DNA from 3 places in the Streptomyces sp. NPDC048288 genome. Region 3 is predicted to be linked to each of the others. Evidence: riboswitches for the same ligand, from Rfam matches in the RefSeq annotation. Region 3 holds a riboswitch; each other region holds the start of a gene.
What was found. A riboswitch is a leader RNA that binds a small molecule or an ion and turns the genes downstream of it on or off. The one in region 3 is predicted to bind thiamine pyrophosphate.

Region 1: another riboswitch for thiamine pyrophosphate. It lies ahead of thiC (phosphomethylpyrimidine synthase ThiC); the one in region 3 lies ahead of thiO (glycine oxidase ThiO).
Region 2: another riboswitch for thiamine pyrophosphate. It lies ahead of ACGFZS_RS30645 (thiamine ABC transporter substrate binding subunit); the one in region 3 lies ahead of thiO (glycine oxidase ThiO).

What each region holds. Positions count from the first base shown of each region.
Region 1 covers NZ_JBICZD010000002.1:847,756-851,798, reverse strand. The annotation lists gene thiC (phosphomethylpyrimidine synthase ThiC) at 1-749, opposite strand, end outside; TPP riboswitch at 742-919, opposite strand; gene ACGFZS_RS10260 (YibE/F family protein) at 991-2,529, shown strand; gene ACGFZS_RS10255 (SsgA family sporulation/cell division regulator) at 2,662-3,099, opposite strand; gene ACGFZS_RS10250 (IclR family transcriptional regulator) at 3,199-3,987, opposite strand.
Region 2 covers NZ_JBICZD010000009.1:124,666-128,708, reverse strand. The annotation lists gene ACGFZS_RS30660 (cytochrome P450) at 1-317, shown strand, start outside; gene ACGFZS_RS30655 (VOC family protein) at 334-1,122, shown strand; gene rlmN (23S rRNA (adenine(2503)-C(2))-methyltransferase RlmN) at 1,202-2,308, shown strand; TPP riboswitch at 2,329-2,436, shown strand; gene ACGFZS_RS30645 (thiamine ABC transporter substrate binding subunit) at 2,509-3,585, shown strand; gene ACGFZS_RS30640 (ABC transporter permease) at 3,621-4,043, shown strand, end outside.
Region 3 covers NZ_JBICZD010000001.1:952,168-956,210, reverse strand. The annotation lists gene metF (methylenetetrahydrofolate reductase [NAD(P)H]) at 1-109, opposite strand, end outside; gene thiE (thiamine phosphate synthase) at 238-885, opposite strand; gene ACGFZS_RS04230 (Rv2175c family DNA-binding protein) at 921-1,286, opposite strand; gene ACGFZS_RS04225 (NAD(P)/FAD-dependent oxidoreductase) at 1,404-2,642, opposite strand; TPP riboswitch at 2,832-2,943, shown strand; gene thiO (glycine oxidase ThiO) at 2,941-4,043, shown strand, end outside.

The DNA.
Region 1 (4,043 bases), on a different contig from region 3:
CACTCGCGGGTGGTGTGGATGTTGCGGCCGGTGGAGAGGTCCATGACCGTGTCGGCGCCCCACCGGGTCGCCCAGGTCATCTTCTCGACCTCCTCCTCGATCGAGGAGGTCACCGCCGAGTTGCCGATGTTGGCGTTGACCTTCACCAGGAACCGCTTGCCGATGATCATCGGCTCGATCTCCGGGTGGTTGACGTTGGCCGGCAGCACGGCCCGGCCCGCCGCGATCTCCTCGCGGACCACCTCGGGAGAAACGTTCTCGCGGATGGCGACGTACTCCATCTCCGGGGTGATCTCGCCCCGGCGGGCGTACGCGAGCTGGGTGACCGCCTCGCCGTCCCGGCCGCGGCGGGGCTGGCGCGGGCGGCCCGGGAAGACCGCGTCCAGGTTGCGCAGACCGCCGCGCGGCGAGGTGTGCTTGATCCCGTCGTCCTCGGGACGGACGGGCCGGCCCGCGTACTCGGCGGTGTCGCCACGCGTGATGATCCAGTTCTCCCGCAGCGGCGGCAGACCCCTGCGGACGTCGGTCTCGACGAACGGATCGGTGTACGGGCCCGAGGTGTCGTAGAGCGTCACCGACTGCCCGTTGGTGAGATGCACCTGACGGACCGGCACCCGGAGGTCGGGGCGCGAACCCTCGACATACCCCTTGTGCCAGCCGATGGACTTCCCGGCCTCCAGGGATGATTCGCCCGAAATGGGCTGTTCGTCCTGACTGAAGGCAGGCGTGCGTACGTCCTTGTCGGTCATGAGACCTACTCCCTACGCCGGCATTACCCGGTAACAGGTTCGGCGGTCGACGCAGCGGCTTCCGTCGGGCGGCGTTCCCTGTGAAACATCACTCGTTCCACGTGAAACATCGCGAATACGGAGGTCAGCGCCCTCTCAGCCCGGTGCTCCGAGCTCCCGCGTGTGCAAAGGTGCCTCCACGCTAGCGTCAATTCGGGCGCGGTGAACAGGGGGCCCCTGCCGTTCTTGCGATGATCGGGCGGTGACCTCGACGCAGCAGCACCCTCATCCGCCCCCCGAGCCGAGGCGCGGCACCGGCGCCCCGCAGGACGGCGGTGCCGGCCACGGGGGCCATGGTGCCGGTGACGGACACAGCCACGGGCAGGGCCGGCCGTACGACCAGGGCCACGCTCCCGGACAGGGCCCACAGCCCGGCCACGACCATGCCCACGCACACCCGCCCGGAGAGGGCCCCGCCCAGGGCGGCTCCGGAGCCGGCGGCGGGCACGGCCACTCGCACAGCCACAGCCACGGACCCGCCGCACCTGTCTCCAAGCATCTGCGCAAGGTCATCGCGGCGATCCTGATCCCCTTCACCGCCGCGGTCGTGGTCGGCCTGGTGGTGCTGTGGCCCGGCGGCGCCCCACCGCACGAGCGCACCGGCGTCGGCTTCGACCGCCAGACGCAGCAGGCGACGGTCACCAAGGTCGTCTCGGTCAGCTGTAAGTCGGTCAACGCCTCCGGGGGCGGCTCGACCGGCGACACCGCCACCGCCGACGGCGGTTCCTCGAAGCAGGAGGACGACAGCACCTGCAAGAAGGCCACGGTCCGGGTCGACACCGGCAAGGACAAGGGCCGTACCTTCACCGAGATCGTGCAGCCCGACCAGTCCCGGCAGTTGCACGAGGGTGAGCAGGTCGTGGCCGCCTACGAGCCTTCCGCACCCAAGGACCTGCAGTACTCGGTCACCGACGTCAACCGGAAGTTCCCGATGGCGCTGCTCGCCGGGATCTTCGCGCTCGCCGTCGTGGTGGTGGGCCGGCTGCGTGGTGTGATGGCGCTGGTCGCGCTGGCGGTCAGCTTCCTGGTGCTGACCATGTTCATCCTGCCGGGGATCCTGCAGGGCTCGAATCCGCTGCTGATGGCGGTGGTCGGGTCGAGCGCCATCATGCTGATCGCCCTGTACATCTGCCACGGGCTGTCGGCCCGGACCTCGGTGGCGGTGCTCGGCACGCTGGTCTCACTGTGCCTGATCGGCCTGCTCGGCTCGGAGTTCATCGACTGGGCCGCGCTCACCGGCAACACCGACGACAACACCGGTCTGATCCACGGTCTGTATCCGTCGATCGACATGAGCGGTCTGCTGCTGGCCGGTGTCATCATCGGTTCGCTGGGTGTCCTGGACGATGTGACGGTGACCCAGACCTCGGCCGTCTGGGAGCTGCACGAGGCCAATCCGACGATGGGCTGGCGCGGGCTGTACCGGGCGGGCATCCGCATCGGCCGCGACCACATCGCCTCCGTCGTCAACACCCTCGTCCTGGCCTACGCGGGCGCCGCGCTGCCGCTGCTGCTGCTCTTCTCGATCGCGCAGAGCAGCGTGGCCACGGTCGCCAACAGTGAACTGGTGGCCGAGGAGATCGTGCGCACCCTGGTGGGTTCGATCGGCCTGGTCGCCTCGGTGCCCGTCACCACACTGCTCGCGGCCCTGGTGGTGTCGGCCGACCGGCCCGGCAAGGAGGCGGTCGCGGCCGTGGAGGCTCCGGCGCGCGGCGGGCGGGGGCGGCGCCGGAAGCGGTGAGAGCGGCGCACGGCCCCGGCGGACGGGCCGTGCGAGGAGAGGGGCACGGCGCCTGCCGGAGGGCGCGCAGAAGCGTTCCTGCGCCCCCTCGCGCGGCTCGGCGGAGCGGATCCCGCCCCGTGCCGCAACGCTTCAGCCGGCGCTCTGCTCCTCGGCCAGGATGCGGTCCAGAGCCTCGTCCAAATGGGCGTCGAAGTCGGCCAGCGCGCCTTCCTGGCCGAGCGGCACCAGCTTGTCCGTACGGTCGAGGAAGGCCACCAGGGGCGGCGCGGAGGAGCGGAACACGGCCTGGTCGCCGCCGACCTGAAGCCGGATCAGCACTTCGCCCAGCACCTCGGAATCGGCGGGCGCGATGTGCACATCGCCCTCCCCGCACGGCCGGCCCACCCCGTCGATCAGCAGCTCCCGGCCGAAGGCCCAGGTCACCGGCGCGTCCCCGGGCAGATGGAAGGTGAGCCGCACGGCATACGGATCACACGTCTCGTAGCGCAACTCCACGGGGATGCGGAAGGAGAGCTCCTCCGAAACGAGAAAGCTCATCATGACTTCTGCTTGTACGGACTCGCGCATCGCCTACCCCGTCATATGGCACCGACCGGCCGGGATTTACCCCTTTAATGGTAGTCAAATCTTGCTGAACGTACACGGGAGATCACAAGGAGTGAGTTTTCAGATACTGATAGAGATCGCCAGTGATCCCAGATGCCGTCCCACCTCGGCCTGGAGCAGCCCTACGGCCGGCAGCAGCCGGTCGGACTGGTGCAGGGGAAGAGAGATGGCCATCGTGGCGGCTGTGGTGCCGACGGTGATGGGGATCGCCGCGCACACCGTCCCCAGCGCGTACTCCTGACGTTCCACCAGCGGCTCCATCCGCCGCGTCCGCTCCAGGCGTCGCAGCAGCGCATGGCTGTCACGGACCGTGTACGGGGTGAGGGCCTGGGCGGGGTAGCGGCCGAGATGGTCGCGGCGGGCGTCCTCGTCCAGCTGGGAGAGCAGACACTGGCCGATGGCGTGCGCGTGCCCGGTCTCGCGGAAGTCGGCCCACTCCTCGACCGCGGGACAGCCCGGGGAGTCGGAGACGCACATGACGTCGATCTCGCCGTCCCGGTACATCGCGTAGTACACGGGCACACCGATCGAATCGCGCCAGTGGGCGAGGGTGTCGGCCACCGCGCTGCGACGTTTCTGCTGCGCCCCGCTGCTGCTCAGCCGTTCCGCCGCTTCGCCGAGGAAGAACAGCCCCTTGTCGCGGTGCAGATAGCCCTCGTGGACCAGGGTCCGCAGCAGGTGGTAGGCGGTGGGCAGCGCGAGGCCGGTCTCGCGGGCCAGCTGTTTGGCCGGGGCGCCGTGTTCGTGCCCGGCGACGCACTCCAGCAGCCGCATCGCACGCTGCACGGAACCGATGAGGGTGGCCGAGTGCGACTGGGCGGGGTCGGCCGGGACGGCCGGCCGCTGCACGGGGGGCGTACTGGAACGGCGTTGGGTGGGGGGCGGGGGATGTTCCGTGGGTGCGG
Region 2 (4,043 bases), on a different contig from region 3:
ACGTCGAGGTCGGCGGCCAGCTGATCCGGGCCGGCGAGGTCGTCTACAACGCGTACGTCGCCGCCAACCGCGACCCCGCGGTCTTCCCCGACCCGGACGTCGTGGACTTCGACCGCACCAACGGCCCCCACCTCGCCTTCGGGCACGGCCCGCACCACTGCATGGCCGCGATCATGGCCCGCATGGAGGCCGAGATCATGATCGGCTCGGTCCTCACCCGCTTCCCCGGCATCCGGCTCGCCGTTCCGCCGCGCGAGGTCGAGTTCCAGCGCCGGGGCCTGATCCGCGGACCGCGTAGGCTGCCCGTGACCTGGTGACCGAGGAGGCCACGCGATGCTGACGACCACCTATGTGCCCGGCGCTCCGAACTGGCTCGACCTGGGCAGCCCCGACACCGGGGCGAGCGCCGCCTTCTACGCCGCCGTCCTCGGCTGGGAGCACCGGTCGGCGGGACCGGAGGCGGGCGGCTACGGCTTCTTCCTCCAGGACGGCCGGACGGTCGCGGGCCTGGGCCCGCTCACCGAGGAGGGCGCGAGCCCGTCCTGGACGCTGTACTTCCACACCCCGGACGCCGACGCCACCGCCAAGGCCGTGGAACAGGGCGGCGGCCGGGTCCGGGTCGCCCCGGGGGACGTCTTCACCTTCGGACGGACCGCCGCCTTCACCGACCCCACCGGCGCGGACTTCGCGGTCTGGCAGCCCGGCGACACCCAGGGCCTGGACCTGGTCGGCGACCCCGGCAGCCTGTCCCGGGCGGAGCTCTACACCACCGACGCGAGCACGGCGAAGGCCTTCTACACCTCGCTCTTCTCCTGGCAGACGCGCGATGTGCCGATGGGCCCCGGACTGACCTACACCGTCCTCACCCCGGCCGGCGCCGGCCCGCAGGCGGCCCTGGGCGGACTGATGCAGTTGCCCCAGGCCAACCTCGACGCCGGTTCGACGCCGGAGTGGCACCCGTACTTCGAGGTGACCGACTGCGACGCCACCTCCGCCAGGGCCGTCGAGGCCGGAGCCGTCGTCCTCATCCCGGTCACCGAGGCACCGGGCATCGGCCGCTTCGCCATGTTCCTCGACCCCGCCGGCGCCCTCTTTGCCCTCATCACGACGGCCCGCGCCTGAGCCCCGCCCGCACCGGGCCCCACCGGGCGAAACCTTCGGTCACAGGTCACCCAAGTGGATCTGCGACACTGGTACCACCATGCCCAAGCCCGGAGAACTCACTTTCGTCGCCCCGCGCGGAGCCAAGAAGCCGCCGCGGCATCTCGCCGATCTCTCGCCCGCCGAGCGCAAGGACGCGGTGGCCGAGACGGGGGAGAAGCCGTTCCGTGCCAAGCAGCTCTCGCAGCACTACTTCGCGCGGTACGCGCACGACCCCGAGCAGTGGACGGACATCCCGGCCGGCTCCCGGGAGAAGCTGCGCGAGGCGCTGTTCCCCGAGCTGATGACCGTCGTACGGCATCTGTCGACGGACGAGGGCACCACCCGCAAGACGCTGTGGCGGCTGTTCGACGGCACGCTCGTGGAGTCGGTGCTGATGCGCTACCCGGACCGGGTGACGATGTGCATCAGCTCGCAGGCGGGGTGCGGGATGAACTGCCCGTTCTGCGCGACGGGGCAGGCGGGCCTGGACCGGAACCTGTCCACCGCGGAGATCGTCCACCAGATCGTGGACGGGATGCGGGCGCTGCGGGACGGGGACGTGCCCGGCGGGCCCGCGCGGCTCTCGAACATCGTCTTCATGGGGATGGGCGAGCCGCTCGCCAACTACAAGCGGGTGGTCGGCGCCATCCGGGCGCTCACCGATCCCGCCCCGGACGGTCTCGGGCTCTCGCAGCGGGGCATCACCGTCTCGACCGTCGGACTGGTCCCGGCCATCAACCGGTTCGCCGACGAGGGCTTCAAGTGCCGGCTGGCGATCTCCCTGCACGCGCCCGACGACGAACTGCGCGACACCCTCGTCCCCGTGAACACGCGGTGGAAGGTGCGCGAGGTGCTCGACGCCGGGTTCGAGTACGTCGAGAAGAGCGGCCGTCGGCTCAGCATCGAGTACGCCCTCATCCGGGACATCAACGACCAGGCGTGGCGCGGTGACCGGCTCGGCCGGCTGCTCCGCGGCAAGCCCGTGCACGTCAACCTGATCCCGCTGAACCCGACGCCGGGCTCCAAGTGGACCGCCTCGCGGCCCGAGGACGAGAAGGCGTTCGTCGAGGCGATCGCCGCCCACGGGGTGCCCGTCACCGTACGGGACACCCGTGGCCAGGAGATCGACGGCGCCTGCGGTCAGCTCGCGGCCACCGAGCGGTAGGATCTGGCCACCACATCTTCATATTCCGACAGGGGAGCGCCACAGCGCTGAGAGTGCGGCAATCGGGCCGCAGACCCTCTGAACCTCGCCCAGGTCATTCTGGGTAGGAAGTTCGGTCATCACTCAAGCTGTTGCGCCCTGCCCGCACACCGCGGGCAGGGCCGCGTCTCTTCCTGGTCCACCCCAGGAGGAAAACACCAGTGCACACCACGCACACCAAGGCCTTCGTGGCCGCGGCCATAGGGCTCGGTCTCGTCACGCTGTCCGCGTGTTCGTCGTCGGGTTCGGCGGCCGACTCCAAGACCGTCACCCTCGTCAGCCACGACTCGTGGGCCGTCTCCAAGAACGTGCTCCGGGACTTCGAGAAGCAGTCCGGCTACCAGGTGAAGGTCCTCAAGGACGGCGATGCCGGGCAGGCCGTCAACAAGGCGATCCTGACCAAGGACAACCCGCAGGGCGACGTCTTCTTCGGCGTCGACAACACCCTGCTCTCCCGCGCCCTCGACAACGGCCTCTTCCAGCCGTACGCGGCGAAGGGGCTCGCCCAGGTCGGCACGGAGTACCAGCTCGACGCCGGCAAGCACCGGGTCACGCCCATCGACTACGGCGACATCTGCGTCAACTACGACAAGGCGTACTTCAGCGCGCACAAGCTGACCCCGCCCACCTCGTACGCGGATCTCGTCAAGCCGCAGTACAAGAACCTCCTCGTCACCGAGAACGCGGCCACCTCCTCGCCGGGGCTGGGCTTCCTGCTCGGGAGCGCGGCTCAGTACGGGGACAGCGGCTGGCAGGGCTACTGGAAGAAGCTCAAGGCCAACGGCGTCAAGGTCGTCGACGGCTGGGAGCAGGCCTACAACGAGGAGTTCTCCGGCTCCGCGGGCGGCAAGAAGGCCAAGGGCGACCGGCCGCTCGTGGTGTCGTACGCCTCCTCCCCGCCCGCCGAGGTGATCTACGGCGACCCGAAGCCCAGCACCGCGCCCACCGGTGTCGCGACCGGCACCTGCTTCCGGCAGATCGAGTTCGCGGGGCTGCTGAGCAACGCCGGGAACAGCAAGGGCGGCAAGGCGCTCATCGACTTCCTGGTCTCCAAGGAGTTCCAGGAGGACATGCCGCTGAACATGTTCGTGTACCCGGTGGTGAAGGGCGCGAGCGTGCCCGCCGAGTTCACGAAGTACGGTCCCGCCGCCCAGGACCCCGAGACCATGGCGCCCGAGAAGATCGCCGCCAACCGTGACCAGTGGGTCAAGACGTGGACGTCTCTCGTACTGAAGTAGCGGCCGGGCGCGGGAGCGCGGCGCGGCTCGGGCTGATGCTCGTGCCCGTCGCGTTCTTCGGTGTCTTCTTCGCCTGGCCGGTCGCGGCGATCGTCACCCGCGGCCTGAAGGCCGACGGGGTCTGGCGGTTCGGGCGGATCGCCGATGTCCTCGGCCAGTCCGACATCCGGCACGTGCTCTGGTTCACCACCTGGCAGGCGCTCGCCTCCACCGCGCTCACCCTGCTGGTCGCGCTGCCCGCCGCCTACGTCTTCGCCCGCCTCGACTTCCCGGGCAAGCAGGTGCTGCGGGCCGTGGTGACGGTCCCCTTCGTGCTGCCGACGGTGGTGGTCGGGACCGCCTTCCTGGCGCTCGTCGGGCGCGGCGGACTGCTCGACGAGCTGTGGGGCGTACGACTGGACACCACCGTCTGGGCCATCCTGCTGGCGCATGTCTTCTTCAACTACGCCGTGGTCGTA
Region 3 (4,043 bases):
GGGTCTTCGGCGCCGAGAACTCGAAGGAGTACGTGGTCTTGCCGGAGGCGAGCATGTCACGCACGGTGCGTGCGCGGTCAGTCCTGGTGGATGCGGTTCCTAGGGCCATACTCCGCAGGTTAGCCAGGGGCGGACGGCGGCCCAACCGCGCTCGGGAAATTTGCCTGGTTTGTCGGCCTCCTGTCCGGATACTGGACATGTTTCCGGACAGCCGGTACGGACGGTACGGACGGTGCGTTACGCCGACCGCAGCCGCTTCGCGAACTCGGCCGCCGCCGCGCCCGGGTCGTCGGCGTCGGTGAGCGCGCGGACGACGACCGCCCGGCGGGCGCCCGCCTCCAGGACCTGGTCGAGGTTGCCCAGGTCGATGCCGCCGATGGCGAACCAGGGGCGGTCGGTGCCCAGGGCGGCGGTGTACCGCACCAGGTCGAGGCCGGGGGCGTGGCGGCCGGGCTTGGTGGGGGTGGGCCAGCAGGGGCCGGTGCAGAAGTAGTCCACCCCGTCCTGGACGGCGGCCGCGGCGGCCTCGGACTCGGCGTGCGTGGAGCGGCCGATCAGGACGTCCGGGCCGAGGATCGCGCGGGCGGCGGGTACCGGCAGGTCGCCCTGGCCGAGGTGGAGCACGTCGGCGCCGGCCGCGTGGGCCACGTCCGCGCGGTCGTTGACCGCGAGCAGCTTGCCGTGCCGGGCGCAGGCGTCGGCGAACACGGCGAGGTGCTCCAGCTCCTCGCCCGCCTCCATGCCCTTGTCGCGCAGCTGCACGATGTCGACACCGCCCGCCAGGACCGCGTCCAGGAACTCGGCGAGGTCGCCCTGCTCCTTTCGGGCGCCCGTGCAGAGGTAGAGACGGGCGTCGGCCAGCTGGGCGCGGGCGGTGTCGGTCATCGTCTTGGTCCCCCGTTGAGTCGGTACTGGCTGCCTCAGACGGCGAGCGCCTGGGCGCGGCGCTTCACCTCCGTACCGCGATTCTCACTCAGCGCCTGCGCGGGGGTGCCGGGCAGGGTCTCGTCGGGGGTGAAGAGCCATTCCAGCATCTCTTCGTCACTGAAGCCGTCGTCCCGCAGGAGCGTCAGGGTCCCGGACAGGCCCTTGACGACCTTGTCGCCGTCGATGAAGGCGGCGGGGACGTGCAGCGCGCGGTTCTCGCCACGCCGTACGGCAATGAGCTGGCCCTCCTTGACCAGCTGCCGCACACGCGTCACCTCGACGTCGAGCATCTCTGCGATGTCGGGGAGGTTGAGCCATGCGGGGACGAGAGCATCGATGTTTGCGTCAATCTCGGTCACGAGGTCAAGGGTAGGCGTTGTGGTGGTTCGGGCGCGATGGGTGGGTGTTCGGGTGCGGCGGGGTGGGGGCTGGTCGCGCCCACGCGGCGGAGCCGCATATGCCACAGCCCCGCGCCCCTATCGGGGCGCCGCAGTCGCGTTCTTCAAGGGGCGGGCCGGATCCGCGAGGGCATCCGCGTCCATTTCCTGCCCCGCCTGGATCAGTCGTCGTCCCTGTGCCAGATCACGCGGGCGACCGACCGCCAGGAGGGCTACCAGGCGGTCCTCGCGCAGCCAGCAGACGCTCCAGGACGGGCCGGACGGGTCGCCGCGCCACACCATGCGGTCGTCCGCCGCGTGGTGGCCGGCGTACTGGACGAAGCGGCCGAACTGCTCCGACCAGAAGTACGGCACGGGGTCGTAGACGGCGTCGGTCTCGCCGAGGATGTTGGCGGCGACGGTGCGCGGGCCCTGGAGGGCGTTGTCCCAGTGGTGGATGAGCAGGCGCTCGCCGTAGCGGCCGGACGGGAAGGAGGCGCAGTCGCCGACCGCGTAGACGTCCGGGACGCTGGTGCGCAGCCGGTCGTCGGCGAGCACCTCGCCGTGGGGGCCCAGCTCGATGCCGGAGCCGGTCAGCCAGGCGGTGGCGGGGCGGGCGCCGATGCCGACCACGACGGCGCCCGCGGGCACCTGTGAGCCGTCGTCGAGCACCACCGCGCCGGGCTCGACGCGTGCCACGCGCGCGTGGGTGCGCAGGTCGGCGCCGCTGTCGGCGTACCAGGCGGCCATCGGCACGGCCACCTCGGCGGGCAGCGCCCCGGCGAGCGGACGGTCGGCGGCCTCCACGACGGTGACCGCGCAGCCGGCCTCGCGGGCCGCGGTGGCGAACTCGGCGCCGATCCAGCCCGCGCCGACGACCACGACGTCGTGCTGCCGGACGAGCACGGGCCGCAGCCGTTCGGCGTCGTCGAGGGTGCGCAGCAAATGGACGCCGGGCACGCCCTCGGTGCCGGGCAGCGTGATCGGCTCGGCTCCGGTGGCGAGGACCAGCACGTCGTACGGCACCGGTCCGGTCTCGGTGTCCAGCTCGCGGTCGGCGGGGCGCACGCCCAGCGCCTCGCGGCCGAGCGCCAGCTCGATGTCGAGGGCCTCGAAGTCGACCTCGAAGGCGGAGTTCTCGGCCTTGCCGAGCAGCACGGCCTTGGAGAGCGGCGGCCGGTCGTACGGCTGGTGCGGTTCGGCGCCGATCAGGGTGACGGGGCCGGTGAACCCCTGTTCGCGCAGGGCCACGGCGGTCTGTACCCCGGCCATGCCCGCGCCCACGACGACCACGCGTCGCGCCTGTGACGTGCCCTGCTGCTGCGTCTGCTCGCTCACCTGATCACCATAGACACGAACGATAGACAACTGACAGAGAGTCAGTCAGGGGGCGTGCTGGGTGACCTCTTGCACAAGGACTTGCACAGGCCCTTGCACAGGACCCTGCACAGAACTTTGCACAAGACCTTCCGCGGCACCGGCCCAGGCCGTCTTACCGGGGCGGAGCCCCGCGGGCTAGGGTGGCGGGGAAGCACACGCGGGAGCCCGGACGCACCGGGCTGAGAGGGAGGCTGGCGGCCTCCGACCGTACGAACCTGATCCGGGTCATGCCGGCGAAGGGAGGGGCTGGACGCCCATGTCCTCACATACGTCCGACGTCCTCGTCATCGGGGGCGGAGTCATCGGCCTGGTCACGGCCTGGCGGGCGGCCCAGCGCGGGCTCGCCACCGCCGTGGTCGATCCCGATCCCGGCGGCGGGGCCGCGCAGGTGGCGGCCGGGATGCTGGCCGCGGTCACCGAACTGCACTACGGCGAGCAGACCCTGCTGGGGCTCAACCTGGCCTCCGCCCGCCGCTATCCCGACTTCGCCGCCGAACTGACCGAGCTCACCGGCCAGGACCTCGGCTACCGGCGCTGCGGCACCCTCGCGGTCGCCCTGGACGCCGACGACCGGGCCCATCTGCGGGAGCTGCACACCCTCCAGCGGCAGTCGGGCCTGGAGTCGGAGTGGCTGTCGGGACGGGAGTGCCGGCGCCTGGAGCCGATGCTCGCGCCGGGTGTGCGCGGCGGGCTGCGGGTCGACGGCGACCACCAGATCGACCCGCGCCGGCTGGCGGCCGCCCTGGTGGCCGCGTGCGAGCGGGCCGGGGTGGTGTTCCACCGGGACTGGGCGGAGCGCCTGGAGGTGGTACGGGAGCGCGCCACCGGCGTCCTCACCCGCGCGGGTGACACCTGCGGCGCGCGGCAGCTGGTGCTCGCCGGCGGGAGCCTGAGCGGCCGGCTCGCGGGCGTGCCCGACGACGTGCTGCCGCCGGTGCGGCCGGTGAAGGGGCAGGTGCTGCGGCTGACCGTGCCGAAGCGGTACGCGCCGTTCCTCAGCCGGACCGTACGGGCCGTGGTGCGCGGCAGCCAGGTCTACCTGGTGCCGCGGGAGAACGGCGAGCTGGTGGTCGGCGCGACCAGCGAGGAGCTGGGCTGGGACACGACGGTCACCGCGGGCGGCGTGTACGAGCTGCTGCGCGACGCGCACGAACTGGTCCCCGGGATCACCGAGCTGCCGCTCACCGAGACCCGGGCCGGGCTGCGCCCCGGCTCCCCCGACAACGCGCCGCTGCTCGGGCCGACCCGCCTCGACGGCCTGCTGCTGGCCACCGGGCACTACCGCAACGGGGTGCTGCTCACGCCGGTCACGGGGGACGTGATGGCGGAGCTGCTGGCCGGCGGGGAGCTGCCCGAGGA